3 regions of the Promicromonospora sp. NPDC057488 genome follow, and region 3 is predicted to be linked to each of the others. Evidence: riboswitches for the same ligand, from Rfam matches in the RefSeq annotation. Region 3 holds a riboswitch; each other region holds the start of a gene.
What was found. Region 3 has a riboswitch for cyclic di-AMP ahead of ACFU5G_RS24855 (C40 family peptidase). Riboswitches for the same ligand answer to the same signal wherever they lie in the genome.

Region 1 (10,034 bases), on a different contig from region 3:
ACGGTCTTCCGCCGGGAGCGCATCGGCTTCGTGTTCCAGGCGTTCAACCTGTTGCCGATGCTGACGGCGCGGCAGAACATCCTCCTCCCGCTGGAGCTGGGCGGCCCCCGGCTCGACGACGCCGCCCGCGAGCGCGCGCACGAGCTCGCCGAGAGCCTGGGCGTCGCGGACCGGCTGGAGCACCTGCCGGCGGAGCTGTCCGGCGGGCAGCAGCAGCGGGTCGCGATCGCGCGCGCCCTGATCACCTCCCCGAGCCTGCTGTTCGCCGACGAGCCCACGGGCAACCTGGACAGCACGACGTCGGCGGAGGTGCTGGACCACCTGCGGCGGTCGGCGCGCGAGCTCGGTCAGACGGTCGTCATGGTCACCCACGAGCCGGACGCCGCGGCGTACGCCGACGACGTCGTCACCGTGCAGGACGGGCTGATCGCCTGATGCGTACCGTTCTTCTCGCCTCGTTGCGCCGGCACCTGCGGCGGTACGTCGCGGCGGGGACCGCCGTCGTCGTCGCGGTCGCGTTCGTGGTGGCCGTGGGCGTGCTCACGACGGGGACCCAGAACCGGATCATGGCGGGCATGGGCGCCCCGTTCGCCGGCGCCGACTACGTCGTCACGAACCTCGGCACGCAGAACGCCATCACCTACGCCGCCCAGCACGGGGACGAGGTGGCGGTGCTCGGCAGCGCGACCCTGCCGCTGCGGGCGGGCGAGGAGCAGGCCGCCGGCAAGTTCGTCGGGTCGATCGCCGACCTGCCGCGGCTGCGCTGGCAGACCCTCGACTCGGGCCGCTTTCCCGAGCGGGAGGGCGAGGCCGTGGTGGACGCCTGGACCGCGCAGGAGATGACGGTCGCTGTGGGTGACACGGTCACGCTCGGCGCGGGCGGCGACGCGGTCGACCTGCGGGTGGTCGGGATCGGCGCGGCGTCGGCCAACCTGGGCCAGGCCTCGGTGTACATCACGTTCGACCAGCTGCTGCACTGGCGCGACGACGACACCCTGCTGCTGGACCGGGCGGTGGTCGTGGGCGACCCCGGCCGGCTGCCCGACGGCGCGGTGGCGGTCACACCGCAGGAGCACGTTGCCGCGAGCATGGCCCAGCACACCAACAACGTGAACACCATGGGACTGCTCCTGCTGGTGTTCGCCGGGGTCGCCGTGCTCGTCTCGGTCCTGGTCATCACCAACACGTTCGCGATCCTGTTCGCCCAGCGCGTGCGCGACTTCGCGCTCCTGCGCTGCGTCGGCGCCACCCGGCGGCAGGTCGTGGGGTCGGTGCGCCGGGAGGCCGTCGTCGTCGGCGTGCTCGCCTCGCTGGGCGGGGTCGGCGCCGGGATCGGGCTCGGCTACGGCCTGATCGCGCTGGCCGGGGCGCTCACCCGGAACAGCCCGCTGGGCGTTCCCGACCGGCTGCCGGTCTGGTGGCTGCTGGGCGGGTTCGCCGTGGGCCTGGTGGTGACGATGCTCGCGTCCTGGCTGCCGACCCGGCGCGTGGTCCGGGTGAGCCCGCTGGCGGCGCTGCGGCCCGACGGCGTCGTGGACGCGCGGACTGGCGCCGGCCGGGTCCGCGTGGTCCTCGGGGCGGTGCTCGTCGCCGGCGGGGCGGCGTTGCTGGCCGTGGCGGCGGTCCAGGACAGCGCGGTGAGCATGGTGGCCGGGGGCGCCGCCCTGTTCGCGGGCGTGCTCCTGTTCGGGCCGCTGCTCGTGCCGAGGGTGGTGCGCGGGATCGGGGCGCTGCTCGGGCCCGGCGGCCGGCTCGCGACCGAGAACGCCGTGCGCAACCCGCGCCGCACCGCCACCACGACGGCGTCCCTGCTGGTGGGCGTGACCCTGACGACGGCGGTGCTCACCGGGCTGGCTACGACGCGCGCGTCCGTGGACGCGAACCACGGCAGCGCACACCCGCTCGACGTGGCGCTCACGTCGTGGGACGGGCCGCTCGCCGCCGATGTGCTGGAGCAGGTCCGCGCGACGCCCGGGGTGGGTCAGGCGATCGCGGTGGAGGGGGTGCTGGTCGACGTCGGTCGAGATTCTGGCGGCGACGTCGGCGCCGACCGGCCGCTGCTGCTGCTCAGCGCGCCGGACGCCGGCCTGGTCGCCCGCGACGGCGGGACCTTCGCAGCTGTGGAGGCCGGCGCGGTCGCGCTGGACACGGACGTGTACGGCGACGACCCCGCGGACACGCTCGGCGACCCGGTCAAGGTGCTGGCCGTGGCCGACGGCGGAGCGAGCGACGGCGCAGACCCCGAGGTGGAGCTGCAGGTCACCACGGGTAGCGGCTGGGGCGGCGCCGGTCTGGTCGCGTCCGACACGCTGGCGACCCTGGGCACGCCCCGGCCGCACGCAGTCTGGGTGCGCGCTGCGGCCGACGCCGACCCGGTCGCCCTGATCGGCGCCCTGGAGACGCTGGCGGGCACGGTCGGCGCCGACGTCGACAACGGGCTACGGGCCGAGGTCGCCGACGACCAGATGCTGGGGATCATCACCGGCGCGACCCTCGGGCTGCTCGGCATCTCGGTGGTGATCGCCCTGGTCGGGATCGCGAACACGCTGGGGCTCTCCGTGCTGGAGCGGGCCCGGGAGCACGCCGTGCTGCGGGCGCTCGGGCTCACCCGCAGGCAGCTGCGGCGGATGCTCGCGACCGAGGCGGTGCTGCTGTCCGTGACGGCCGCCCTGCTCGGCACGGTGCTCGGCGTCGGGTTCGCCTGGGTGGGCTACGAGACCTTCGTGAGGGCGGCCCTCGACGCCGCGACCTGGCGGATCCCGTGGCTCGAGCTGGCCGCCGTCCTCCCGGTGGGCGCCCTCGCGGGGCTGCTGGCCGCGGTGCTCCCGGCGCGCCGCGCCGCAGGAGTCACCCCGGCAACGGCCCTGACCCTCGACTGACCAGCTGCCCGGCTGAGGCACCACCCGGCTGACTCAGATTCAGCAGGCTCAGGACGACCGTCAACCGCCACGTTACGGTCGCCTGCAGCCTGCTGAACCGAAGTCAGCCGGGCCGAGCCACGGCGTCGTACGACCGGGGCGTCGAGCACAGCGGTTGCTGCCAGGCTGGGGCCGTAGTGGCAGCAGCTGCTGTGGTCGACGGCCTTGTCGGACGGCGTCAGGTCGCCGGGGTCTCCAGGACCGCCATCGCGGCGGCCCGGCCCGGGATGCCGCTCACTCCCCCGCCGCGGCGGGCGCCGGCGCCGGCCAGCAGCACCCGCGGGTGCGCCGTCGCGACGCCCCAACGTTCGGCCGCACCCGACGCCGACCCCGGGTCGACCCAGGTCGCGGTCCCGCTGACGGCTCCGGTGCCAGCCCCAGCCCCGGCCCTGTCCTCCGCGAAGTCCTCCGCGAACGGCCAGCTCAGGTCGCGGTGGAAGATGTGCCCGCCCGGCAGCCCGACGTCGCCCTCCAGGTCCACCGGCGTGCGGACCTCCAGGCAGGGCGCGCCGTCGGCGTCGACCGCGAGCACGTCCTCGATCGGGTCGGCCAGCACCGAGTTCAGCGAGGCGAGCGTCGCCGCGAGCGCCCGCTCGCGGGCCCCGTCGGGGTCCGCGCGGAAGAGCCGGGCCGGCATGTGCAGCCCGAACAGCGTGATGGTCTGCGCCTCGGTCCCGGCCAGCGACGGGCCGAGGATGCTGCGGTCCGACAGCGTGTGGCAGTAGATCTCGCTGGGCGGCAGGTCGGGGATGCGCCCGGCGGCGGCCTGCGTGTAGGCGTCCTGGAGCTGCGTCAGCGACTCGTTGACGTGCAGCGTCCCGCTGAACGCCGCGACGGGGTCGACGTCGTCCCGCAGCCTCGGCAGCCGGTCGAGCAGCATGTTCACCTTGAGCTGCGCCCCCTCGGGCCCGGCCACACCACCGGCCACACCCCCGGCCACACCTGCGTCCACACCCCCGCGCACCTCCCCCGACGCGGCGCCCCGCCCGGCCCCGGCCAGCAGCCGGTCCAGCTCGGCCGGCGCACACCCCGCGAGCACGTGCCCGGCCGTCACGCCGCGCGTGCGCCCGCCGGCGTCGGTCCAGGCCACCTCGGCGCCCACGGCCCCCGGGTCCACCGCGGTCACCGTGGCCGAGGTGACGATCGTCGCGCCGGCGGCCAGGGCAGCGTCGCGCAGGGCGCCCGAGACGGCGCCCATGCCGCCCACGGGGACGTCCCAGTCGCCGGTCCCGTTGCCGATCACGTGGTAGAGGAAGCAGCGGTTCTGCCGCAGGGACGGCTCGTCGACGTCGGCGAACGTGCCGATCAGCCCGTCGGTGGCGGCGACGCCGCGGACGACGTCGTCGGTGAAGGTGCGGCGCAGCACCTCACCGAGGGGCTCCTCGAACAGGGCGCGCCACGCCTCCTCGCCCACGCCGTCGGTCACGAGTTCGCGGACGGCGGAGCGCGGGAGCAGGGGTTCGGTGAGCGTGGGCGCGAGGCGGCGGGCCACCTCGGCGGTCATCGCGTAGAACCGGCCCCAGGCCTCGAAGTCGGCGTCGGACCCGGTGAGCCGGCGGAACGAGGCGCGCGTGGCGGCGTCGTCCTGGGTGTCGACGAGCAGGCCACCGTCGGCCACCGGGGTGTAGGACGACCACCGTCGGCGCACGAGGCGGATCGGCAGGCCGAGCTCGTCGACCACGCGGCGCGGCAGGAGCGAGACGAGGTAGGAGTAGCGGGACAGGCGGGCGTCGACGCCCGCGAAGGGGCGGGCCGAGACGGCGGCGCCCCCGACGTGGTCCGCGCGCTCCAGGACGAGGACCGAGCGCCCGCCGCGGGCCGCGTAGGCCGCCGCGGTGAGGCCGTTGTGACCGGCGCCCACGACCACGACGTCGTACCGGGCGCCCAGGGGGTCAAGCGTGGAATCGGACATGCACGCCATGGTGGCACGGGGCACTCATTGCCAGGAACGTTCCATCACAAGACGGTATGTGACCTAATCGTGACAATTGCGCGGCGGGCGAGTACGGTCGATCTCGCCTCCCCAGCAACGGGTAGGTCCAGGTCCGGACGCCGAACCCTGTCACCGGTCCTGAGCAGCCAGAACGTGACAGGGGCGGGGGAACCAAGTAAGCCGGGCACGCGAGTGTCCTCGGGGTGAAGCCTCCTCGTGAGGCCGGGTGATTGCTCTCCCCATCCGAACCCGACAGCTCACTTCGTAGGCGTCCGAGGAGATCACTGGTGACCGTACTCACCGACCGCACCCAGGACTGGGCGGACGACCAGGTAAACCGACCCAGCAACCGGGCGCGGCATCGCGCCGAGGGCCCCGCTCTCACCCCCTTCACCGCTCTGACCCAGACAGCAGCCGAGAACGCCGCCCGGACCGGCGCGATCGCGGTAGTCACCTCCGGCATGCTCGCGTCGGTCTTCACCCAGACCGCCCACACCGCGCCCGCCGAGGGCCACACCCAGACCACCCTCGCCAACAAGACGTTCGACAGCACAGCCCGCGCGGGTCTCGCCGAGAACCTCGTGACCAAGGTCGAGGTCGCGCAGGACGCCGACTTCTGGGCCGAGCAGGGCCGCGTCAGCGTGACCCCGTACGCCGAGACCAAGGCCGGCATCGCCGAGGCCAAGGCGAAGGCGGAGGCCGAGGCACGCGCCAAGGCCGAGGCGGAAGCCAAGGCGAAGGCCGAGGCGGAGGCGAAGGCAGCCGCCGAGGCCGCAGCGGCCGAGGCAGAGGCCGTCGCGGCCAAGGCCGCCGCGTCCTCCGCGGGCCTGGGCCAGCAGGCCGTCAACCTCGCCCTCGAGTACGTGGGCGTGCCCTACGTGTGGGGCGGAGCCTCCCCCAGCGGCTTCGACTGCTCCGGGCTCATCCAGTACGTCTACGGCAAGCTCGGCGTCAGCCTCCCCCACAGCTCGGCCTCGATGTCGACCGTCGGCTACCAGGTCTCCGCCGCGGAGGCCCAGCCGGGCGACATCGTCTGGACGTCCGGCCACGTCTCGCTGTACGCGGGCAACGGCATGGTCGTGGAGGCCCAGCAGGCGGGCGTCCCCGTGCACTACACGGAGATGTGGCAGAACAACCCGGTGTTCATCCGGGTGACGGGCTGACGCCTTCCGGCACATCACGCAGTACCCGCACGACTCGCAAGACCCCCAGCACAGGGCGCCCGCCCGGCCGTCCCGAGGACCTCCTCGGACCGGCCGGACGGGCGCTCTGCTTCGTCGCCCCGTCGGGTAACGTCCCCGGCGTGAAGATCCTCGTACCGGACGTGCCCTTCGACCTCGACTTCCCGTCCCTGCTGCCCGACGGCGGAGCCTCCTTCGCACCCGGCGGCACCGACACCGTCGCCACCTACGCGATGACCGAGCCGATCCCCGCCGAGCACACCGACGCGGAGCTGCTCGTCACGTGGTCCAGCCCGCCCAAGATCGTGGCCGACGCCGCGGAGCGGCTCACCAGGCTGCGCTGGGTGCAGACCCTGTCGGCGGGTCCCGACGTCGCGCTGCGCTCCGGGTTCGCGCCCGACGTCGTGATCTCCTCCGGCCAGTCCCTGCACGACGACACCGTGACCGAGCACGCCCTGGCGCTGATCCTGGCGTCGGTGCGCCGCATCGACCAGTCGCTGGAGGCGCAGCGGGAGCACCGCTGGGCCAAGGAGATCGCGTTCGCCCAGGCCGACGGCGTGACCGGCCGCGAGTACACGCTCGACGGCGCGCGCGTGACCATCTGGGGCTTCGGCTCCATCGCCCTGCGCCTGGCACCGCTGCTGACCGCGCTGGGCGCGCAGGTAAGGGGTGTCGCCTCGCGCGCGGGCGAGCGCTCCGGCTACCCGGTGGTCGACGCCGGCGGCCTCGACGCGCTGCTGGCCGAGACCGACCTGCTGATCTCGCTGCTGCCGGCCGTGCCCGCCACGCGGCACATCCTCGACGCGCGGCTGCTCGGCCTGCTGCCGTCGTCGGCGCGGTTCGTGAACGTGGGCCGCGGGGCGACCGTGGACGAGGCCGCCCTGGAGGACGCGCTGCGCTCCGGCCGGCTCGCGGGTGCGGCGCTGGACGTCATGGAGACCGAGCCGCTGCCCGCGGACTCGCCGCTCTGGGACGTGCCGAACCTGATCCTGACGCCGCACGTCGCGGGCGGGCGGCCCCGCGGCGCGGCCCGCTTCCTCGCCGAGCAGCTCACGGCCTGGCGCACGGGCGGCGAGCTGCGCAACGTGGCCGGCCGCTGATCCGCTCCCGTCGAGCGCCGACCGGTCGGCCGGCGCCCGGCGGGCGTGGTCGTCGGCCGGGTGCGGTCGTCGGCCGGGTGCGGTCAGAGACCGCGGGGCTTGGGCTGGCAGACCGGACAGCTGAACGACGACCGGTTCATGAACGCGTCCCGGCGCACCAGCGCGCCGCAGCGGCGGCACTCCTCGTTCTCGCGCCCGTACACGGCGAGCGACCGGTCGAAGTAGCCCGACTGCCCGTTCACGTTGACGTACAGCTCGTCGAAGCTCGTGCCGCCCTGGACCAGCGCCTCGCGCATCACCTCGGCCGCGGAGTCCAGCACGCGGCGCACGTCCGCGGCCTTGAGCTTGTCCGTGGGCCGGGCCCAGTGCACCTGCGCCCGCCACAGCGCCTCGTCGGCGTAGATGTTGCCCACGCCGGAGACCACGGTCTGGTCCAGCAGGGCGCGCTTGACCTGCGTCCGCCGACGCCTGACCCGGCTCACCAGGGCATCCAGGTCCAGGTTCGGGTCGAGCAGGTCTCGGGCGATGTGCGCCACGGGCTCGGGCAGCACGGACAGGTCGGAGCCGTACCCGGCGGGGACGGTCGCGCTCGTCCCGTCGGGCACCAGGTCCTGGACGCTCAGGTGCCCGAACGTGCGCTGGTCCACGAAGTCGAGGTACCGCGCGCCCGACGGCGCATCCTCCAGGTGCAGGCGAACCCGCAGGTGCGGGTGCTGCCAGTCGTCCTCGGGGCTGGCGGCGCCCACCGGGACGGCTGAGTGCGCCGGTTCGCCGCTCGGCGTCGCGGCGCTCGGTGTCGCGCCACGGACCAGGAGCTGGCCCGACATGCCGAGGTGGGCCAGCAGCGCTGCGACGGGCCGGGTCTCGACGGGCTCGACCAGCGCGGTGGGCTCGACCAGCGCGGTGGGCTCGACCAGCGTGGTGGGCTCGACCAGCGCGGTCGGCTCGACCAGCGCGGTCGGCTCGACCAGCGCTGTGGGCTCCGTCAGCGGCAGCCAGAGGAACTTGCCGCGGCGCACGGCGGCCGCCAGCCGCCGTCCGGCGAGCTGGTCGCGGAAGGAGTCCGGTCCGCCGTCGTGCCTGCGGACGCTGTACTCGCGGAAGACCTCGACGTCGCGCACCGTCGCGCCGACGACCAGGCGGTCGAGACCGTCACGGACGGTCTCGACCTCGGGCAGCTCAGGCACCGGCGGCCGGCGCCTTGCTCGCGGCAGCCTTGCTCTCGGCGGCAGCCTTGTTCTCGGCAGCCTTGCCGTCGGCCGACTTCCCGGCCGAAGCATCGGCGCCGTCGGCCCCGGGCAGCGGGAACTTCTCCAGCAGGGCCCGGTAGGTCTCCTCGGCGGCGCCCTGCTCGGCGTGCTTCTTCGCCGTGCCGGAGCCGGACCCGTAGGTGACGCCGTCGATCACGACGGTCGAGTGGAACACGCGCGCGTGCTCCGGGCCCTCGAACGTGGCGATGTAGTCCGGCGAACCGAGACCGCGCTCGGCGGAGGCCTCCTGCAGGGAAGTCTTCCAGTCCAGGCCGGCGCCCAGCCCGGCGGCGACGTCGAGCGTCGAGTCCACCAGCCGGTGCACCAGCGCGCGCGAGGTCTCCAGGCCGTGCGACAGATAGGTAGCGCCGATCAGGGCCTCGACCGTGTCGGACAGGATGGAGTCCTTCTCGAAGCCGCGCGTGCGGATCTCACCCTTGCCGAGCAGCACGTACTTGCCCAGGCCGAGGTTCCGCGCCACCGCGGCGAGGGCACGCTGCGACACCGTCGCGGCGCGCATGCGCGCCAGGTCGCCCTCCGACTGGTCCGGGTGACGCCGGTACAGCGCCTCCGTGACCACGAGCCCCAGCACGGTGTCGCCCAGGAACTCCAGGCGCTCGTTGGTGGGGATGCCCCCGGCCTCGTGTGCGAACGACCGGTGGGTCAGTGCCAGCACAAGAAGCTCGGGGTCCAGATGGACCCCGAGCTTCTCGAGCAGCGCGGTAGGTTCCGGCCTTGCCGGCGACGTCCCGCCCTTGGCCACGTCAGCCCGCGTGGACGGTCTTCAGGGCGTCGCGGTACGTGCGGCCCTTGTAGGTGCCGCACGTCGGGCACGCCGTGTGCGGCAGCTTGTTGGCCTGGCACTGCGGGCAGGTCGTGAGGGTCGCTGCGGTGGTCTTCCACTGCGAGCGACGCGCACGGGTGTTGCTGCGCGACATCTTGCGCTTCGGAACAGCCACGGCTAGCTCTCTTTCGTCTCGTCCGACACGCTCGTAGATTCGAGCATGCTCTGTAGCGCCGACCAACGAGGGTCGACAACGTCATGGTGATGACCGGGGTCGTCAGCCAGGCGCGCTCCACACTCGGAGCACAGGCCAGGGCAGTCCTCCCGGCACAACGGTTGAAATGGTAGTGCAGTCACGACCGAATCCCGAAGCGAGGGCTCCAGGTCAGCCATGTCGTCCTTGAGGACGGACTCCTCGTCCTCCACGTCCGTGTCCCCCGCCTCGGCCGACGCAGCGGCACGCTCGGGGTAGGCGAACAGCTCGGTGACGTCGACCGTGAGGTCACGGGAGATGTCGTCGAGGCAGCGGCTGCACTCACCCTTGGCAGTGCCGCGGACCGTGCCGGAGACCAGCACACCCTCCATCACGGACTCGAGCCGCAGATCCAGCTCCAGGTCAGAACCCTCCGGGATACCGATCACGGCGGTGCCGAGGTCCGACGGCGCCTGCACGGTCGCGCTGTGCGTACGCATCGATCCGGCACGCCGAGAGAGCTCGTGCGTGTCGAGCACGAGCGGCGAGTTCGGTTCGCGGGAGATAACGGGCTCCGATGAGGGCAGGAGAAGGACAGCGTCCGATCGGACGATGAAGGGGGTTGGACCGGCGCACGACGTCACGCCAGGGACCAAAAAGCAATCCTACGACATG
Region 2 (10,034 bases), on a different contig from region 3:
AGGCACACCGAGAGCGGGATCAGCAGCCCCGTGGCGGCCTGCAGGAACGGCATGGCGAGCAGGTACCGGGCGAAGGCGCGCTGCGACCGCGTGGGCAGCGCGCGCCACTCGCCCTTGCGCAGCACCTGGAGGAACCCCTGGTTCCAGCGGGTGCGCTGCTTGTACAGGGAGGCGAGCGACCCCGGGGTCTCCTCGCGGGTCACGTACTGCGGGCTGTAGGCGACGGCGACCTCCGCGCCCTGGCTGGAGAGCCGCACGCCGAGCTCGCAGTCCTCCGCGAGGCAGTCGGCGTCCCAGCCGTCGTTACGTATCAGGGCCTCGCGGCGGACGAACACGGTATTGCCGCCCAGGGGGATGAACCTTGCCCCGGCGTGGAAGTGCAGCCGCGAGCGGAACCAGAAGTAGTACTCCAGCACGTTCCGCAGCGCCCACCAGCTCGTGTGGAAGTTCATCAGCTGCACGCCGCCCTGGACCACGAGCGCGCCGGTCTCGGTGAACCGGGAGTCGATGTGCCGCAGCAGGTCGGGGTGCACCTCGTCCTCGGCGTCGAACACGCCCACGACGTCGCCCGTCGCGAACGGGAGCGCCCGGTTGAGGGCCTTGGGCTTGTTCTTCGGGACGCTGTCGTCGACGACGACCTCGATGCGGTCGGGGTGCCGCTCCGCGGCCGCGCGGGCGACGGCCTCGGTCCCCGGGTCGTCGTGCCCGACGATCGCGATGATCTGCACGTGCGGGTGGGTCTGGGTCGCGAGGGTGTCGAGCGTGCGGCCCATCACCTCCTCCTCGTGCCGCCCGGGGACCAGCAGGGTGAAGGTGTTCCGTGGCGGGTGCGGGTCCCGCGAGAACCCGGTGCTCTCCAGGGTCCCCTTTGACCGCCAGGCGTAGAGCATCCACCACAGGGTGGTCACCGCGACCGCCGTGAGGGCCAGGGCGAGCAGCACCAGCGCGGTGTACCCGGCCAGGACAGCCCAGTCCAGGTCGCCGGCCCCGCGGGCGACGTCGGCCAGGTTCGGGTCGACGACACCTCGGTTGGGCAGGTCGGCGGGTGCGGGTGCCCGCTCGGGCTCGGGGGTCAGGAGTGGGCCGGGGACGACGTCGGCCGCCAGGGCGAGGAGCGGCGTCGTCATGCGGTGCCTCCGTTCGCCGGGGAGAAGACCAGGAACCGGTAGGCCAGGTACCGGAAGGCGGTGCCGAGCACGAAGCCGACGCCGTTGCCCGCGATGTTGTCGGCCAGGGTGGACCGGAAGCCGAGCACGTAGTGCGAGACGAAGAGGCAGCCCGCGGCGATCAGCAGCCCGCCGGCGTTCGCCAGGACGAAGAGGACCAGCTCGGTGGCCACCGTGGGACGGCGGGTGCTGCGGAAGGTGAGGTAGCGGTGCCCCAGCCAGGCCACGGCCGTCGCGACCGTGACCGAGACGACCTTGGCCCAGATGACCTGGTCGGTCATCACGGTGGCACGCAGCGCGTTGTAGGTACCCACGTCGACGACGAATGCCACGAGGCCCACGCCGCCGAAGGCGATGAGCTGTGGGACGGCCGAGCGCACCGCCGACAGGAGATGTGCGAGGTGACCACGAGGTGCCGTGGCGGAAAGGGTCATGGTGGGCGTTCGGAGGCATCCGCTGTTCGGATGGCATTCCGAACCGCCCGGATTCATACCTTCACATGACGTTCATCCGGGCCGGCCGCCTAGTGGGAAGCGAGCCGTTCCAGCAGAGCCGCGCTCCGCGCCAGCACCGCCTGCTCCTCGTCCGTGAGCTCGGCCTCGATGGCCTGCGCGAGCCAGCCCGCCCTGCGGCCCCGTTCTGCCTCGAGCGCGGCGCGGCCGGCGTCCGTCAGCTCGGCCAGCGACTTGCGGCCGTCCGTCGGGTGCGCCCGGCGGGTGATCAGGTCCTGCTCCATCAGCAGGCCCACGACCCGGGCCATCGACTGCGGGCGCACGCGCTGGTCGGCGGCGAGGTCGCTGGTGGTCATGGCGCCGTCGCGGTCGAGGGCGCCGAGCACCGCGATCTGGCCGAGCGGGATGCGGTCCTCGTGCTTGACGCGCCGGGTGAGCTTGCCCATCGCGGTACGCAGCTCGGCGGCGGTGGCGGCTGACTCCGGGGTGGGCACAGGTCAGTTTACCTTTCCGGTCCCCAGGAGAACTGTGCACCTAACCTGCACACCTAAACTGCACAGTCTTGCTGTATGGTTTGGCGCTGTCGGGCTCAGCGCCAGCGTCGTCGCAGCCGTGCCCGGCACACGACAACGGGAAGGACTCCCATGTCCGCAACAGCAGCCGGAACCGTCAGCGCCGCGATCGAGACGGTGCGAGCCCGTCGGGTCCTCGACAGCCGGGGCAACCCGACGGTCGAGGTCGACGTCGTGCTGACGGATGGATCCCTGGGGCGCGCGATGGTCCCCTCGGGCGCCTCGACCGGCGCCCGGGAAGCCCTGGAGCTGCGCGACGGCGACCCCGCGCGCTGGCACGGGAAGGGCGTGGACCGCGCCGTCGGCCACGTCAACGGCGAGATCGCCGCGGCGGTACGGGGCCGGGACGCGGCCGACCAGGCCGGCCTCGACGCCGCCCTGATCGAGCTCGACGGCACGGCCACGAAGTCCCGGCTCGGCGCCAATGCGATCCTCGGTGTCTCGCTGGCCACCGCCAAGGCCGCCGCGGCGGCCCACGGCCAGCCCCTCTACCGCTACCTCGGCGGGGACGCCGCACACCTGCTCCCGCTGCCGATGATGAACATCGTCAACGGCGGCGCCCACGCCGACAACCCGCTGGACTTCCAGGAGTTCATGATCGCGCCCCTCGGCGCGGACACCTTCGCCGAGGCGGTCCGCATGGGCAGCGAGGTCTTCCACACCCTGCGCCGCGACCTGCTGGCGGCCGGCCACTCCACGGGCGTCGGCGACGAGGGCGGGTTCGCGCCCGCGCTGCGGACCGCCGAGGAGGCGCTCGACTTCGTGGTGGCCGCGATCGAGCGCACCGGCTACCGGCCCGGCGTCGACGTCGGACTGGTCATGGACCCGGCGTCGTCGGAGTTCTTCCGCGACGGGGTGTACGACTACGCGGGCGAGGGTGTGCGCCGCACGCCCGCCGAGCACGCCGACTACCTGGCCGGGCTCATCGACGCCTACCCGGTGGTCTCGATCGAGGACCCCATGGCCGAGGACGACCTGGACGGCTGGCGCGCGCTCACGGCCCGTGTCGGGGACCGCTGCCAGCTCACCGGCGACGACGTCTTCTGCACGAACGAGACGCTCGTGCGCGAGGGCATCCGGACCGACGTCGCCAACTCGGTGCTGGTCAAGGTGAACCAGATCGGCACGCTGACCGAGGCGCTGGCGACGGTGACCACGGCGCACGAGGCCGGCTGGACTGTCGTCATGTCGCACCGGTCGGGCGAGACCGAGGACACGACCATCGCCGACCTGGCGGTGGCGACCGGCTGCGGCCAGATCAAGACCGGCTCGCTGTCGCGGTCGGACCGCACGGCGAAGTACAACCAGCTCATCCGGATCGAGGAGGAGCTGGGGGAGTCGGCGCGATTCGCCGGGCGTTCGGCGCTCGCGCGAGCCTGACCACGCACCAGGGCGGTACAACTAGCGGTCATGCGCCGAGCACCGACCATCCGAGATCTCGACTTCCATCCCGACGAGGACCACGTCCGGTGCTATCGCGTGCCCGACCCCGGCGTCCTCGTGAACGACGCGGACATGTACGTGCGCCAGAGCAGGGAACCCGCGTGGGGCGAGGGTGCCGGCGAACAGCTCGTTCTTCGGCACCTCGCCTTCTCGGTCGAGTGGTTCAAGATCAACGCGACGTATGACCTGTCGGGCAACCTGATCGAGACGCGACCGCCGGACGGGGCGCCGTTCGCGCTCAACTGCGACATCTCGACCCCGATGGTCCGGGTCGGCGGGGACGTCTCGGCGGTGGATCTCTTCCTCGACGTGCTCGTCTCCCTGGACGGCGACCACCGGGTCGTCGACGAGGACGAGTTCGCGCAGGCGGCGTCCGCGGGCCTGATCTCGGCGGCAGAGGTGCGGGCTGCGGAGAGCGGCCTCGCCCGGCTCCTGAGCTGGATCCGGACGGGGCGTCTGCACGACCTCCTCGACGGCATCCCGTCCGCGCCGGTGGCGACGGCGCCCGAGCCGCTACCGGTCGAGCGGACGCCGTTGAGCGAGGTGCCGTCGGTCGCTCCCGGGACTCGCCGGAGCTGGTCGGGCTAGCTTCCCGTGTCGGCCTTCTTGCGCCGTCGCGCCCCCGCCGACCGCGGCGGCGTCTGTCGCATGTGGTCCCGCGCGCGGCCGAGGATGTCGGCGAGCGTCTCGACGTCGACGCGGGACAGCGGGGCGAACAGCAGGTCGTCGAGCAGGCCGACGTGGCCCGGGAAGACCTCCGCGAGCACGGTGCGCCCCTCGTCGGTGATGGTGACGGTGACGCCGCGCTCGTCGTCCGAGGACTGCGAGCGGGTCACGAGGCCCCGCTTCTCCAGCGTCTGCGCCTGGTAGGTCAGCCCGCTACGGCTGTAGACGACGCCGTCGGCCAGGTCGGTCATCCGCCGGCTGCCCGTCGGGGCGTCCCCGAGGGTCGCCAGGAGCTGGAACTGCACGTAGCTGAGGTCCCCGGCGTCCCGTAGCTGCTGCTCGACGGAGTGCTTCAGCAGGCTGCTCGCCTCGATCAGTGCGAAGTACGCGCCCAGCTGCGTCGCGTCCAGGGGCGGTGGTGTCGAGGTCACGCCTCCAGCCTAGCCAGCGTGTCGGATGCTTCCAACTCGAAGTACTTGCTTCCAATTTGAAGCAGTGCTAGCGTGCTCAGCAGTTGCTTCGAATCCGAAGTACATGACCGAAGGGAACGGCATCATGAAGGCAGTTCGGTTCCACGAGACGGGCGACGCCAAGGTTCTGCGCTACGAGGACGCCGACCAGCCGGTTCCCGGCGCCGGCGAGGTACTCGTCCGGGTCGCCGGTTCGGCGTTCAGCCCGGCCGACGGCGGCATGCGCGGCGGCTTCCTGCCGATCCCGATCACGCTGCCGCACGTCCCGGGCTACGACGTCTCCGGCACGGTCGACGCGCTCGGCGACGGAGTGGACGGCCTCGCCGTGGGGCAGGACGTCGTCGGGTTCCTCCCGATGGCGGCCGACGGTTCGGCGGCCCAGTACGTCGTCGCGCCGGCGGAAGCCCTGGTCGCGGCCCCGACGCGCATCCCGCTGGCCGACGCCGCCGGGCTGCCGTCGGTGGGGCTCACCGCCTCGCAGGCGCTGTTCGAGGCCGGCGAGCTCCAGGCCGGTCAGCGCGTGCTGATCAACGGCGCCGGCGGTCCGGTGGGTGGCTACGCCGTGCAGCTGGCCAGGCGCGCCGGCGCGTACGTCATCGCGACGGCGAGCCCGCGCAGCGCGGAGATCGTCAGGGCGGCCGGTGCGGACGAGATCATCGACCACACGGCCGGCCCGGTGCTCGACGCGGTGACCGAGCCCGTCGACGTGCTGCTCAACCTGGCCCCGATCACCCCTGACGGGTTCACCGCCCTGGCGGCCCGGGTCCGCGACGGCGGCGTCGTCGTCTCCACGACGCCGACCGTGCCGACGCCCGGCGACGAGAAGCGGGGCGTGCGCGCGGCGACGATCTTCGTCCACCCCGACGCCGACGTGCTCTCGGGTCTGGTCGCCCTGGTCGACAGCGGCGAGCTGCACGTCGAGATCGCCCGGCGCGTGCCGCTGAGCGAGCTGCCCGCGATCCACGAGCAGGCCGACGCGGGGCGGGTCCACGGCAAGGTCGTGGTCGTCCCGCCCGCCGTCTGACCGGTCCGCCCACGTCCGGCCTTCGTTACTATTTCGTGACATCTTTGCCAGGGCGGGGTACATTCATTGCGGCCCGCAGCACCGCGGGACGTCCTGGCGGGCGCCGAGCCCTGTCACCGCCGGGGGTACCGACGAACCACATGACAGGGACGGGGGACCCACTTTTGGACACCTAGGTGTCCTCGGGGTGGAGCCGTGCGGTTTCGGCCGCCGGCCGGGTCAGTCTCCGACCCGAACCCGACAGCTAACCTCGCAGGCGCCGGGAGATGCTCCATGCCATCGACGTTCCCCGGGCGCGCACGCGTCCCCGGTCAGCCAGTCCTGTCGTACCGCACCCGGTCTCGGGGAACGCGATGAGGCACGGGCGCGAGCGGTCCCTGCCGGAGCCCACGGGGCGGTCGGCACGACGGGCCGGCGGGCGCCACAGCAAGGGCCGGCACGCCGCCGCTCCGGTGCGGCACCCGCGCCCCTCGGTCCTGGGCCGGCTGCCCCTGAAGATCGGTGTCGGCCTCGCGCTGGCCTCGACGACGTCGTTCACCGCCGTCTCCTTCGGGGCGCCGACCACGGGCGAGATCGCTCTCGGGGGCGACGCCGCCGCGGCGGCCGACGGGCAGGCCGGGCAGGGCGCGGCAGCGGCCGCGCTGGCCGACCGGCAGAGCGGCGCGTCGCGCAGCCAGGAGCGCTCGGCGCTCGGGTCGTCCGCCGGCGTGACCGTTCCCCGGGACGCGGTGCTCCCGGCCGAGGAGGCTTCCGCGGTGGAGGTCGACGCCCCGCCGGTGCTGCCCGGCTGCGACGGCGTGGCCACGGGCGCGGGCACGAACGGCCAGGTGCCGGCCGGCGAGCTGTGCGACCTGTGGGACGGGTACCCCGCCATCCGCGCGGACGCGGCCGTGGCCCTGGCGCGCCTGAACCAGGCGTACACCGAGCGGTTCGGCGAGGCGATCTGCATCACCGACGGCTACCGCAGCTACGCGCAGCAGGTGACCGCCAAGGCCAACAAGCCCACGCTGACGGCGACCCCGGGCACCTCCAACCACGGCTGGGGCCTCGCGATCGACATCTGCGCCGACGGCTACGCCGGCGACCGCTGGGACTGGCTCAAGGCCAACGCCCCGGAGTTCGGCTGGGACAACCCGGGCTGGGCGCAGTCGGGCGGCGTCGGCCCGTACGAGCCGTGGCACTGGGAGTTCACCGCCGCCGTGGCGCAGAAGGGGCAGGGCTGACGCGCGGCGCCACGCCGCTCATCGCGCGAAGTGCGGCCCCGTGCTCGGGTCGGCCAGGTACGCGAGCGTGAGCTCCAGCCGCCGCACCGTGTCGCGATGCAGCCCCTCGGGCAGCTCGTCGGGTGCGAACCAGCCGACGGCGAGCGACTCGTCGTCGTTCACCCGTGCCCCGGCCGCGGCCTCGGCCGAGACCGGGCGGCAGGCGAAGCACAGGTCCAGGTACTGGGCCTCGTCGCCGTTCGGGTAGGCGGCGCGCTCGGTGACGGTGATCGCCGCCAGGGCCTCGACCTGGATCTCCACCCCGGTCTCCTCCAGCACCTCGCGGGCGATCCCCGGGCCGGGCTCCTCGCCGGGTTCGAGGATGCCGCTCACCAGCGCCCAGCGGCCGTTGTCGGAACGCTGGCCGAGCAGCACACGGCCGTCGTCGTCCCGCACCACGGCGGTCACGCCGGGGAGCCACAGGAGGTCGGTGCCGATGTGCCGGCGGAGGCCGAGGATGTAGGGCGAGACGGGCATCGGCCCAGCCTACGGACCACACTCCTCACAGGTGATCGGTAGGACGTCAGGTGGTCGGCAGTCCGGGCTGCCGACCACCTGACATTCTGCCGATCACCCGGCGGCCCAAGACATCCCGCCTCAGCCGAGCGCGTCCCGCAGCCGCTCGGCGTAGGCCCGGCGCCGCTCGACCGGGAGCCAGTCCGGTTCCGGGAGGGTGCCGTAGAGGTCGTCGCCGGGGTAGCGCGGGAAGAGGTGCTGGTGGAAGTGCCAGACGTCCTGGTTGCCGGCGGGCTCGTTGTGCTGCCGGGTCGATACGCCCGCGCAGTCGTAGGCGGTGCGCATCGCCCGGGCGAGCAGCCGGGTCGCGTCGAAGACCGCGTGACCGTCCGCTGCGGGCAGGTCGTAGAGGTTCTCGTGGTGGGCCACCGGGACGATCAGCACGTGGCCGGGGTTCCGCGGCCACCAGCGGGGCGCGATCGTCGCGAAGACCCGGTCGTCGCGGTAGACCACCTCGGCCTCGCGCTCGGCGGTGAAGTCGCAGAACGGGCAGTCGTAGCCGGCGGGTTCGTGGTTGTGCAGGGGGTGCCTCCCGGGCCGTCGCAGGGATCGAGACGTGGATGATCTCACCCGGGCGCGAGCCCGGCCGCACCCCCGTACGGTGGGCGGCATGACCACAGCCCCGTCGCTGATCTGGTTCCGGCGCGACCTGCGCGTCGCCGACCAGCCGACCTTCCTCGCCGCAGGCCGGGGCACCCCCGCGCTCGCCCTGTTCGTGCTCGACCCGCGCCTGCTCGGGCCGGCCGGGGACGCGCGCCTGTGGTTCCTGTACGGATGCCTGCGCGACCTGGACGAGAGCCTGGGCGGCCGGCTCCTGGTCGTCAAGGGCGACCCGGTCGAGGTCGTGCCCCGGGTCGCCGAGCAGATCGGGGCGGGGACCGTGCACGTCGCCGCCGACTTCGGGCCCTACGGCCAGGCCCGGGACAACGACGTCGAGCAGGCGCTCGCGGAGGCGGACCGCGAGCTGGTGCGCACCGGCTCGCCCTACGCCGTCGCGCCCGGGCGGGTGCTGTCCGGGGAGGGCGGCCGCTACCGCGTGTTCACGCCGTTCAGCCGCGCCTGGGCCGACCACGGCTGGCGCGCCCCGGCGGACACCGACGCCGGCTACCTGGACTGGATCGACCCGGCGACGGTCGACGTCCGGGCCACGAAGATCCCCGACCAGCCCGCCGTCGACGCCGACCTGCCCGAACCGGGCGAGGCCGCCGCGCACCGGCGCTGGGACGAGTTCGTCGACGAGCACCTGCAGGAGTACGCGGACGGCCGGGACCGGCCCGACCGGCCCGGCACCTCCCGCATGTCGGTGTACCTCAAGTACGGCTGCGTGCACCCGCGCAGCCTGCTCGCCGACATCGCGGCCAAGCGGTCGGACGGCGCCCAGTCGTTCCGCAACGAGCTCGCCTGGCGCGACTTCTACGCCGACGTGCTCGACCAGCGCCCCGACTCCGCCCGCCGCAACTACGACCGCGCGTTCGACGCGCTGGCCACCGACAGCGGCCCGGAGGCCGACCGGCTGTTCGACGCGTGGCGCGAGGGCCGCACCGGCTACCCCATCGTCGACGCCGGCATGCGCCAGCTCCTGGCCGAGGGCTGGATGCACAACCGCGTGCGGATGATCACGGCGTCGTTCCTGGTCAAGGACCTGCACCTGCCGTGGTGGTGGGGCGCCCGGCACTTCATGGGCCGGCTGGTCGACGGCGACCTCGCCTCCAACCAGCACGGCTGGCAGTGGGTGGCGGGCAGCGGCACCGACGCCGCCCCGTACTTCCGGGTGTTCAACCCGGTGCTGCAGGGCGAGCGGTTCGACCCCGACGGCGCGTACGTGCGCAAGTACGTGCCCGAGCTCGCGGACGTGCCCGGCAAGGCCGCCCACCAGCCCTGGAAGCTGCCGGGCGGCGTGCCGGCCGGGTACCCCGAGCCCGTCGTCGACCACAAGGACGAACGGACCGTCGCCCTGGACCGCTACGAGGCCGTCCGGGAGGCCAAGCGCGCGGCTTCCTGACGGGGCGCCCGGCGAGATCCGCGCCGATCGGGCCTCAGAATCCGCATCGCGGGAACCCTCCGCCGTCGCGGGGCGTGGCGCGCTGCCCGGGGATACCCTGCTGAAAAGAGCACACCTCGTGGAGCAGCGATGACGCACTCAACCGGCTCGGGCGTGCTGAAGGACCCGGAAGCGGCACCCGGCACCCCACCCCTGGCGACGGTCTACCAGGCCAAGCTGCGGCCTGCGGTCAACCCCGAGCACATCGTGCGCCGGCCCCGGCTCATCGAGCTGCTCGACACCGCCGTCGAGTCGCCGCTCACGCTCGTGGTCGCGCCGGCCGGCTCGGGCAAGACCTCCCTCCTGCGGGACTGGGTGGGCTGGACCGACCTGCCGCACGCCTGGCTGTCCGTGGACGAGTCGGACCGCGACCCTGCCCAGCTCTGGCTGAGCATCCTCGCCGCGCTCGACGGGATCGCCCC
Region 3 (10,034 bases):
GCTTCGCCGTACGGTGCTGCGAGGAGTCAGCGCGCGCGGTGCGACTGCGCGAACTGGCCGACGCTCGGCTGGAGCTCCTGCTGCACGTTCTCGAACCGCTGACCCTGCTCGCTGTGCGCCTTGAGCCGGTTCTCGAACTCGGCCTGCGTGCGCAGCTCGTCCTCGGTGGGCCACAGGCCGATGCCGAGGATGAGCAGGAACGTCACGACGCTCACCGCCATGACGAGCGGCACGAGCAGCTGCATGGTCGAGGCACCCGTGGGAACGGTGTCGACCGGGTTGACCACGGACACGCCCGCCATGCCCGTGTAGTGCATGCCCGTCACCGCGATGCCCATGACCAGCGTGGCCACGATGGTGGCGAGCGTGCCGCGGATGTGGACGGTGCACCACAGCGCCGCGGTCGCCGCGACGATCGCGATGACGATCGAGGCGATGACGTAGACCGGGTTGTAGGCGATCTGGGCGGACATCTCCATCGCCTCCATGCCCATGTAGTGCATGGCGGCGACGCCCGCACCGGCCAGCGCCCCGCCGACCAGCATGGCGGGCAGCTTGCGCTTGCCGAGCTCCGTGATGAACAGGCCCGCCCCGACGACGACGATCGCGATGGCGGCACTGAGGAGGGTCTCAGGGATGTTGTAGCGGATTGTCACGCCCGAGGCGGAGAAGCCGAGCATGGCGACGAAGTGCATCACCCAGATCCCGGTACCGCCCAGCGCGATGGCACCGAAGATGAGCCACGCCGCGCGGGCGCCGCCCGCAGCCGCTCGGGCTCGGGACGTGCAGGCGAGGCCAGTCGCTGCGCCGGTGCACGAGATCGCGAACGCCAGGATGGGCGTCACGATCCCGAAGGTGAAGTGGTCGATCAATGGCATCTTGTTGAACAGCCCCTCAAAATGGTTCCCTCTGTTGCGGAAACGTTACAGAGCCCCCGTGCACCGGACAATAGGCAGAACTCCCCGTCCAAGGGGTATTGCGGACGTGATCAACCTGGTCAGATGCGCTCGACGAGGTAGTCCACGCACTCGGTGAGCGCGGCTACATCGTCGGGCTCGACGGCAGGAAACATGCCGACGCGGAGCTGGTTCCGCCCGAGCTTGCGATAGGCGAACACGTCCTGGACGCCGTTGGCGCGTAGCTCGGAGAGTACCCGTCCGGCGTCGATCTCGTCGGCCAGGTCTATGGTGCCGACCACCGTGGACCGCTCCTCGGGGCGTGCCACGAACGGCGTCGCCCACGAGCGCTTCTCTGCCCAGCCGTAGAGGATCTCGGCCGACGTCGCGCACCGCTCCGTCGACCACTTGAGGCCGCCCTGCGCGAGGAGCCACTCCACCTGGTCGGCCAGGAGCAGGAGCGTCGCCACGGCGGGCGTGTTCAGCGTCTGGTCCAGGCGCGAGTTGGAGATCGCCGTCGTCAGCGACAGGAACTCCGGCACCCAGCGGCCCGAGGCCTCGATCCGGGCCGCCCGCTCGACGGCGGCGGGGGACAGTACGGCGAGCCACAGGCCGCCGTCGGCCGCGAACGCCTTCTGCGGGGAGAAGTAGTAGGCGTCGGTCTGGCGCAGGTCGACCGGCAGCGCCCCGGCCCCGGACGTCGCGTCCGTGAGCACGATCGCGCCGTCCGGCCCGGACGGGCGCAGCACCGGGGCCATCGCGCCCGTCGAGGTCTCGTTGTGCGGCGTGGCGTAGGTGTCGACGTCGTCGGCCGGTTCGAGGTAGGCCACTGCGCCCGGCTCCGCGGTGATCACCTGGGAGGGCTCGAGGAACGGGGCGCGCGACGTGGCCGTGGCGAACTTGCCGCCGAACTCGCCGAAGGACGCGTGCTGCGCCTTGCGCTCCACGAGGCAGAGGGTGGCCACGTCCCAGAAGGCGGTGGCGCCGCCGTTGCCGAGCGCCACCTCGTAGCCGTCGGGCGCGCCGAGCAGCTCCGTGACACCCTCACGGATGCGGCGAACCAGGTCCTTCACCGGTGCCTTCCGGTGCGATGTACCGAGCACGTGGGCGTTCGCCACGAGATGATCTACCTGTCCCGGGCGCACCTTGGAAGGGCCTGAGCCGAAACGGCCGTCGGTGGGCAGCAGGTGTGTCGGGATTGTCAGTGGCACAGAACTAGACTAGAACCTGGGCCGACGCCCGGGGCGCCGAGCCCAGGGGCGACTGGACGGCTGCGCGCATGACGGGAGCTGACGTGACGGATCTGATCGACACCACCGAGATGTACCTGAAGACGATCTACGAGCTCGACGAGGAGGGCATCACCCCCCTGCGCGCGCGCATCGCGGAGCGTCTGGGGCATTCCGGACCGACGGTGTCGCAGACGGTCGCGCGCATGGAGCGCGACGGGCTCGTGATCGTGACCGGTGACCGCCACCTGGAGCTCACGGAGCTCGGGCACGACAAGGCGATGCGCGTGATGCGCAAGCACCGCCTGGCGGAGCGTCTGCTGACCGACGTGATCAAGCTCGACTGGGAGCACGTGCACGTCGAGGCCTGCCGCTGGGAGCACGTGATGAGCGACCTGGTGGAGAAGCGGCTCGTGGGCCTGCTCGACCACCCGCACCACGACCCGTACGGCAACCCGATCCCCGGCCTGTCGGAACTGGGCGAGGCCTACACGGACGTGCCGTTCCTGGCCGGCGTGATCTCGCTGCCCTCGGCGTTCGAGGCCGCGGCGAAGAAGGGCGTGAAGGGCGAGCCGCTCGCGGCGTCGCTGACCCGCATCGCGGAGCCCTTGCAGACGGACGTGGAGCTGCTGGCCCGCCTGTCCGACGCCGGCCTCGTGCCCGGGTCGCGGATCACGGCGGAGCTCAGCGACGGTACGTACACGGTGACGGTCGACGGCGCCGGTACGGCGCTCGAGCTGGGCGAGGACCTGGCCCGGCACCTCTTCGTCGCGACGGCCTGATCCGGCCGCCCCGGTTCGGGGCGACAGGGGTGCGAAATGGTCGCTTTTGTCGGAAAGGTGTCACCCTGTGTCGGACACGCCATGACATTCGTTGCCGGAACGTGACATCGGGGGTGACGTCGGGTACGTTCGGACCGCTCCCGCGGAGTTTATTCCGAGGGAGTCTCCGGACGGACGCCGAACTCTGTCACCGGCCGGGGCCCCAAGACGACCGCATGACAGAGGCGGGGGACCCACCATCGGGCGCCAGGGTGCGTCCTAGGGGTGAAGCCGGGTAATCCTTCGGGAGCGCACGGCCGGGTGATTTCTCCCACCCGAACCCGACAGCTGACCTCGAAGGCGTACAAGGAGAGGTTCTACGTGACCGCACGTACCACCCGCGCACGCCATCGTGCTGCGCGTCGCCCTGTGACTCCGCTCACCGAGCTCGCCCAGAACGCCGCCGTCGGTCGCCGTACCGCGGTCGCCGCCGCAGGTGGCGCGCTTCTGGTCTCGACGTTCGGTGGCGCGATGGCAGCGCAGGCCGCTCCGCTGGAGACCGGCCCCGCCAAGATGAACTCCGTGGACCTCAACGCGCTGACGTCCCAGGCCCGTGAGTCCCTGTCCAACGCTCCCGTCGTGACCGTCGCGCCCGACGCCGAGCTCAGCGTCGAGAAGTCCGCCGTCTCGGTGGTCTCCGCTGCCGACAACGAGGACTACCAGGCCGAGCTCGCCGCCAAGGAGGCGGAGGAGGCCGCTGAGGCCGCCGCCGCCGAGGCTGCCGAGGCCGCTGCCACCGCCGTCTCGACCGCCTCGTCGTCCGTCGACATCCCGGCGTCGGCGATCGGCAACTCCGTGATCTCCATCGCCAGCCGGTACATCGGCGTCCCGTACGTCTCCGGTGGCGGCAGCCCGAGCGGTTTCGACTGCTCGGGCTTTACTTCTTACGTCTACGGCCAGCTCGGCATCTCGCTGCCGCACTCGTCCTCGGCGCAGTCCGGCTACGGCACGCAGGTGCCGGCGTCGGAGGCCCAGGCGGGCGACCTGATGTGGACCCCCGGGCACGTCTCGATCTACGCCGGTGGCAACACCATGATCGACGCGTCCAAGCCGGGCACCGTGGTCGACTTCCGCACCATCTGGCAGTCGAACCCGACGTTCATCCGCCTGGGCTGATCACAGCCACGTAGTACCTCGCGGAGCGCCTGTCCGGTCACGACCGGGCGGGCGCTCTGCTTTGCCATCTTTCTGCAGACTTTTTGCCTCTGGTTACCCAAGACGGCCACGCCGCCGGTAGCGTTGGAGGGCAAAGGTGCACAGCAGTAGAAAGGACTGGCGATGACACGATCCGAGGTCGTACTGGTCGGGGTGGACGGATCGGCCGCGAGTCTGCACGCGCTGGACTGGGCTACCGCCTACGCGCACCGCGTGGGCTGGGCGCTGCACATCGTGTGCAGCTACTCGTTGCCGTCGTTCACGGCCGCGTCGCTCGACGGCGGGTACGCCGCCCTCGACGACACCACCATCCAGGAGGGCGCCAAGGCGGTCCTGGTCGAGGCGGAGAACCGCGTGGCCGACGCCGGGGTACGCGCCACGACGGAGGTCGCCACCGGTGACGCCGCGGGTGTGCTCGTGGAGCTGTCCGCCGACTACGGGCTCGCCGTCGTGGGGACCCGAGGCCGGGGAGGTTTCACGGAGCGCCTGCTGGGCACGGTGTCGTCCGCGCTGCCGGCGCACGCGAAGTGCCCGGTGGTCGTGGTGCCGCTGCGGGCCGAGACCAACCGGGGCGTCTCCTGGACCCCGCCGGACATCAGCTCCGACGAGCCCGGGACCACCGCTCCAGCGGCGGAGGCCGAGACCGGCGTGGCCCCCGGGGTCGCGGAGATCCGGGAGGTGCGCCGCATCGTCGTCGGCGTGGACGGGTCGCCGCAGGCCGAGCGGGCGCTGCAGCACGCGATCGTCCAGGCCAACGCGTGGGGCGCGGAGCTGACCGCCGTCACGGGCGTGCCCGTGGGCAACGCGGGGATGCTGGCGTGGCTGCCGTCGTCGATCGACCGGGAGCAGGTGCTGGCCGACATCGGGGCCGGCATGGACGTGCTCGTCGACCGGTACGAGGCCGAGAACCCGGGACTGCGCATCCGGCGCATCGTGCTGGACGGCACGGGCGCGGAGCTGCTGACCGAGTTCTCCACGGCGTCGGACCTCGTCGTCGTCGGGTCGCGTGGTCGCGGCGGGTTCCGAGGGCTGCTGCTGGGCTCCACGAGCCAGGCGGTGCTGCACCACGCGGCCTGCCCGGTGCTCGTGGTCAACAAGCACTGCCCGGACTGACCTGGACCTCCAACGTGTCAGACCCTCAGGTCACCGGAGTGACCTGAGGGTCTGACACGTACGTGAGTGGTGCGGGCCGGTCAGGCCTGCGCGGCCTCGGCGGCCGCGAGGAGCACGCAGGTCGCGACGCCGTCCATCGCCGTGCGGACCTCGTCCAGCGGAGGCATCGACGGCGCCAGGCGCACGTTCTGGTCCTGCGGGTCGCGGCCGTACGGGTGGGTGGCGCCGGCGGGCGTCAGGGCGATGCCGGCCTCCTTCGCGAGCTGCACCACCCGGGCCGCCGTGCCCGGCGCGACGTCGAGCGACACGAAGTAGCCGCCCTTGGGCTCGGTCCACGACGCGATGCCGTAGCCGCCCAGGCGCTCGGTCAGGATCTCGACCACGGCCTCGAACTTCGGCGCCAGGATGGCGCGGTGCTTGCGCATGTGGTCGCGCACGCCGTCGGCCGAGCCGAAGAACAGCGCGTGCCGCAGGTGGTTCAGCTTGTCCGGGCCGATGGAGGCGACCGACAGGTGCTTCTTGAACCAGGCGATGTTCGCCGCCGAGCTGCCCAGGAACGAGACGCCCGCGCCCGCGAACGTGATCTTGGACGTGGAGGCGAACAGCAGCACGCGGTCCGGGTGACCGGCCTCCGCGGCCAGCGCGATCGCGTTCGGGCTGGTCACCTCGTCGTCGGTCAGGTGGTGCACCGCGTACGCGTTGTCCCACAGGATGCGGAAGTCCGGCGCGGCGGCGGGCATGGAGACCAGCGCGCGGGCGACGTCGGCGCTGATGACCGCGCCGTCCGGGTTGGAGTACGTGGGTACGACCCACATGCCCTTGATCGTGGGGTCGGCCGCGACGAGCGCCGCGACGGCCTCGGCGTCCGGGCCGTCCGCCGTCATCGGCACCGGGATCATCTCGATGCCGAACGCCTCGCAGATCGTGAAGTGCCGGTCGTAGCCCGGCACCGGGCAGATCCAGCGCACCTTCTCCTCGCGCGCCCACGGCTTGGGCGAGTCGGGGAAGCCGAACAGCTCGGCGAACGCGACGACGTCGTGCATGGTCGTGAGCGACGCGTTGCCGCCCGCGAGGAGCTGCTCCACGGGCACGTCGAGCAGCTCGGCGAAGATGCGGCGGATCGTGATGCCGCCGTCCAGCCCGCCGTAGTTGCGCGCGTCCGTGCCGGTCTCGTCGGTGTGCACGCCCACGCCGGGCAGGGCCAGCATCGGCTCGGCGAGATCGAGCTGCTCGGCGGACGGCTTGCCGCGCGTCAGATCCAGCTTCAGGCCCTTGGCCTGGAGCTCGGCGTAGGCCTGCTGGAGCTGTGCGAGGTCCGGGAGCATGGCGGTGGTGTGGGACGACGTCGTAGTGGTCACCCCCGGGAGAATACGCTCAGCCGGCGGCCGGTGACAGCCTGGACCGGCGGCGCTTGCGCGGCGGGGTGACTTCCGCGTCTGGGATGTCTGACGTGTCCGCGGATGAGGGAGTTGTGCTGTCGGCCTCGTCGGCGTGCTTCTCGGTCGGCGCCTCGTCGGCGGGCTTCTCGCTCGCCGGTGCCTCGTCGCCAGGCGCCGCCTCGGCGGCACCTTCCTCGGCGACGGCTTCCTCAGCAACGGGGTCCTCGGTGACGGCTTCCTCGGTGACGGCTTCCTCGGCGACCCCCGCGCCGTCCGACCCGTCGTCGTCCGGGTCCTCGCCGGCGCCGCCGCCCGGGCCGCCGTCCCGCAGCGCCACCAGGGACTCCTCCAGGATGTCGAGCGCCATCTCCAGCTCGGGCTGCACGATCGACAGCGGCGGCGACAGGCGGATGGTCGAGGCGTGCGTGTCCTTGGCGAGCACCCCCCGCTCCAGCAAGGCCTCGCACAGGTCGCGGCCGGTGCCGAGCTTCGGGTCCACGTCGACGCCGGCCCAGAGCCCGACGCAGCGGGCGCCGGTCAGCAGGCCCTGGTCCACGAGCGCGCCGAGCCGCTCCTCGAGCACCTTGCCCGACGCCGCGGCGCGGGCCTGGTACTGCCCTGTCGAGAGCAGGTCGAGCGCGGCGACGCCGACCGCGCACGCCAGCGGGTTGCCGCCGAACGTGGAGCCGTGGGTGCCCGGCGTCAGGACGCCGAGGATCTCGGGCTTGCCGACGACGGCCGAGACCGGCACGATCCCGCCGCCGAGCGCCTTGCCCAGACAGACCAGGTCCGGCTGCACGTCCCAGAGCTCGCAGGCCAGGGTGGTGCCGGTGCGCCCGAGGCCCGACTGGATCTCGTCGGCGACCAGGGCGATGTTCTTCTCGGTGGTGAGGGCGCGCAGGCCGGGCCAGAAGTCGTCCGGCGGAACCACCACGCCGGCCTCGCCCTGGACGGGCTCCATGAGCACGGCCACGGTGGTGTCGTCGACGGCGTCGGCCACCGCCTGCAGGTCACCGAACGGCACCCGCACGAAGCCGGGGGCGAACGGACCGAACCCGTCGCGCGCGACCGGGTCGTCCGACAGCCCGACGAGGGTGGTGGTACGGCCGTGGAAGTTGCCCCCGGCGATGACGATCGTCGCCTGGTCCTCGGGCACGCCGCGCACGTCGTAGCCCCACTTGCGGACCGCCTTGATCGCGGTCTCCACGGCCTCGGCGCCGGTGTTCATCGGCACCACGAGGCTGTCCTCGCCGCCGGTCGTCAGCGGGCCCACGACCTCGACGAGCCGCTGGGCGAACTCCTCGAGCCGGTCGTGGTCGAACGCACGGGACGTGAGGGTGACCTGGCGCAGCTGCGTCATCGCAGCCGCGACCAGCCCTTGGTGCAGGTGCCCGAAGTTCAGGGCCGAGTACCCCGACAGGAAGTCGAGGAACTCGTTGCCGTCGGTGTCCCATACGTGTGTACCGTGCGCCCGCGCGATCGTGACCGGCAGGGGATGGTACGTCGGGGCGAGTGCGCCGTGCGTCGTGTCCGCCATGACCCGCAGCCTAGGTCGGGTCCCGGAATCCTGCCTCGCCGCCCGCATATATCGGCGGCTCGGCGCCGGGAACGACCTACTTCTGCTCGATGACGCGCGGGAACCGGTCCGGCGGCGGGCCGAACGCGGCGCGGGACTGCGCGATCACGGTGTGGCCGAGCGCGCGGGCGCCGACGAGGCCGACCACGGCGCCGATGCCGAACGGCAGGATGCGGCCGAGCAGCAGGCTGCCCTGCTTGGCGATCTGCTTCTTGATGAACTGGTGGGTCAGCGCCTTGTTGACCCGCTGGAGCGTGCCGCGCGGCATGCTCGTGAGCAGCACCTTGCCCCACGCGACACCGGACCCGCCGATGGCGTCCTCGACGTCCTTCGCGCCCTTGTCACCGAGCACGGTGGCGAGCAGGAGCGCCCGCCGGCGCGGGACGTCCTGCACGTCGATCCCGTGCACGTCCGCGATGGCGAGCGAGAACGCCGCGGACGACGCGAAGAACGTCGCCACGTCGCTCGTCGACAGCGCGACGCTCGCCGCGGTGCCGACCGCAGGGATCGCCGCGGCCGCGCCCACCGCGCTGCCCGTGGTCTGGATGACCCGCAGGTACTCCTTCTCCAGGAGCCGGATGATCTCCGCCGGCGAGGCGTCGGGGTTCCGCGCGCGCACCTTGTCCACATGCTTGTGGATGGTGGCCGAGGGGATGGTCACGGCCCGGTCGACCAGGTGGTCGAGGGGGCCGTCGGGCTTGTAGTTGACCCAGTCCGCTCGCGTGACGTGCAGCGACCCGTCGGACTTCACGAGCGAGTCGCCCGGGGTGGCCTTGCCGTTGGACTCGGCTGCGGTCAGCTTCTTGTCGTCGGTCATGGTCAGCCCTCCGGCTGGTTGAACTGCGCGTCCGGGATCCGGGCGCCCGCCTCGAGCGTGCGCCCGACGGTGCAGGCCTTGTCGATCGACCGCTGGGCGATCGTCAGGAGCTTGGCCCGGTCCTCGTCGTCGAGGGCGGACAGGTCGATCTCGAACTTCTCGGTGAGCACCGGGTACCGGTCCTCCGCCATGTCCTTGGGGTCCTCGACACGGATGGTCGTCTTGTAGTCGTCACCCAGGCGACGCGCGAAGGCGCGGTCGCTGCTCATCCCGGCGCAGGCGGCGAGCGCGACCTTCAGCAGCTCGCCCGGCGTGAACACCGCACCGGCGCTGACCGGCCCGATCTCGACGCGCGCGCCGCGGGCCGAGAAGCCCGTGTACGTGCGCGTGCCGTTGCGCTCCACCCACAGCGGGTCCGTGGGCGAGGGGGTCACGGCGTCCTCGGTGGGCGTGGCTCCCGGGGTGGTGGTCTGCTCCGTCATGAGGGTGATCCTTCCACTGCTCACCGACACGGTCACGTAGCTGGGCGCTTCGGGTCCCGGTCGGTCGGCCTAGTGCTCAACGCGAACTGCCTCCGCGACGTTCCCGTTCGCCGCGCAGAGCGGCCCGTACGCTGCGACGATCTCACCCATGGCGCAGAACGTGAGCGGCGAGCAGGGGGCGACCGGGGCGACGTCGGGCGGAGGGAGAGCCGCGTGGCGGCCGGACTGGAAGGACATCGGCCTGCGTCTGCTCGGCGTGGCCGGCGTGATCCTCGCCGTCTGGCTGGTCTACCTGTTCCTCGACGCGTTCCTGCCCCGCTGGTGGGCCCAGGTGATCGGGAACGCGGTGGACGGTTCGTTCGCCGCGGGCGCCTGGTGGGGGCTCATGGTGGGCGCGGTGTTCACGCTGGTCCCGGTGCTGTTCCTGGCGCAGGCCGTGCTGACCGGGCGGTCCTGGCAGGTGCGCAGCGGATACCTCGCGGCGGCGGTGGTGTTCGCGGTGCCCAACCTGCTGACGCTCGGGATCGTGCTGGGCACCTCGGCGGCGGCGCACGCCGGCGAGCGGA

Region 1: another riboswitch for cyclic di-AMP. It lies ahead of ACFU5G_RS09895 (C40 family peptidase); the one in region 3 lies ahead of ACFU5G_RS24855 (C40 family peptidase).
Region 2: another riboswitch for cyclic di-AMP. It lies ahead of ACFU5G_RS09345 (M15 family metallopeptidase); the one in region 3 lies ahead of ACFU5G_RS24855 (C40 family peptidase).

What each region holds. Positions count from the first base shown of each region.
Region 1 covers NZ_JBHVEG010000035.1:15,050-25,083, forward strand. The annotation lists gene ACFU5G_RS09880 (ABC transporter ATP-binding protein) at 1-435, shown strand, start outside; gene ACFU5G_RS09885 (FtsX-like permease family protein) at 435-2,879, shown strand; gene ACFU5G_RS09890 (phytoene desaturase family protein) at 3,097-4,830, opposite strand; cyclic di-AMP (ydaO/yuaA leader) riboswitch at 4,959-5,138, shown strand; gene ACFU5G_RS09895 (C40 family peptidase) at 5,139-6,014, shown strand; gene ACFU5G_RS09900 (NAD(P)-dependent oxidoreductase) at 6,155-7,132, shown strand; gene mutM (bifunctional DNA-formamidopyrimidine glycosylase/DNA-(apurinic or apyrimidinic site) lyase) at 7,216-8,319, opposite strand; gene rnc (ribonuclease III) at 8,312-9,145, opposite strand; gene rpmF (50S ribosomal protein L32) at 9,147-9,341, opposite strand; gene ACFU5G_RS09920 (YceD family protein) at 9,344-9,898, opposite strand.
Region 2 covers NZ_JBHVEG010000032.1:29,183-39,216, reverse strand. The annotation lists gene ACFU5G_RS09380 (glycosyltransferase) at 1-1,127, opposite strand, end outside; gene ACFU5G_RS09375 (GtrA family protein) at 1,124-1,600, opposite strand; gene ACFU5G_RS09370 (MarR family winged helix-turn-helix transcriptional regulator) at 1,690-2,112, opposite strand; gene eno (phosphopyruvate hydratase) at 2,263-3,570, shown strand; gene ACFU5G_RS09360 (DUF402 domain-containing protein) at 3,601-4,221, shown strand; gene ACFU5G_RS09355 (MarR family winged helix-turn-helix transcriptional regulator) at 4,218-4,730, opposite strand; gene ACFU5G_RS09350 (NADP-dependent oxidoreductase) at 4,855-5,793, shown strand; cyclic di-AMP (ydaO/yuaA leader) riboswitch at 5,913-6,066, shown strand; gene ACFU5G_RS09345 (M15 family metallopeptidase) at 6,147-7,016, shown strand; gene ACFU5G_RS09340 (NUDIX domain-containing protein) at 7,035-7,532, opposite strand; gene ACFU5G_RS09335 (HIT family protein) at 7,653-8,141, opposite strand; gene ACFU5G_RS09330 (cryptochrome/photolyase family protein) at 8,182-9,573, shown strand; gene ACFU5G_RS09325 (LuxR C-terminal-related transcriptional regulator) at 9,703-10,034, shown strand, end outside.
Region 3 covers NZ_JBHVEG010000175.1:23-10,056, forward strand. The annotation lists gene ACFU5G_RS24840 (MHYT domain-containing protein) at 27-878, opposite strand; gene serC (phosphoserine transaminase) at 998-2,107, opposite strand; gene ACFU5G_RS24850 (metal-dependent transcriptional regulator) at 2,191-2,907, shown strand; cyclic di-AMP (ydaO/yuaA leader) riboswitch at 3,073-3,265, shown strand; gene ACFU5G_RS24855 (C40 family peptidase) at 3,316-4,062, shown strand; gene ACFU5G_RS24860 (universal stress protein) at 4,225-5,214, shown strand; gene ACFU5G_RS24865 (aminotransferase class I/II-fold pyridoxal phosphate-dependent enzyme) at 5,295-6,539, opposite strand; gene rocD (ornithine--oxo-acid transaminase) at 6,589-8,130, opposite strand; gene ACFU5G_RS24875 (hypothetical protein) at 8,207-8,986, opposite strand; gene ACFU5G_RS24880 (OsmC family protein) at 8,989-9,468, opposite strand; gene ACFU5G_RS24885 (hypothetical protein) at 9,617-10,034, shown strand, end outside.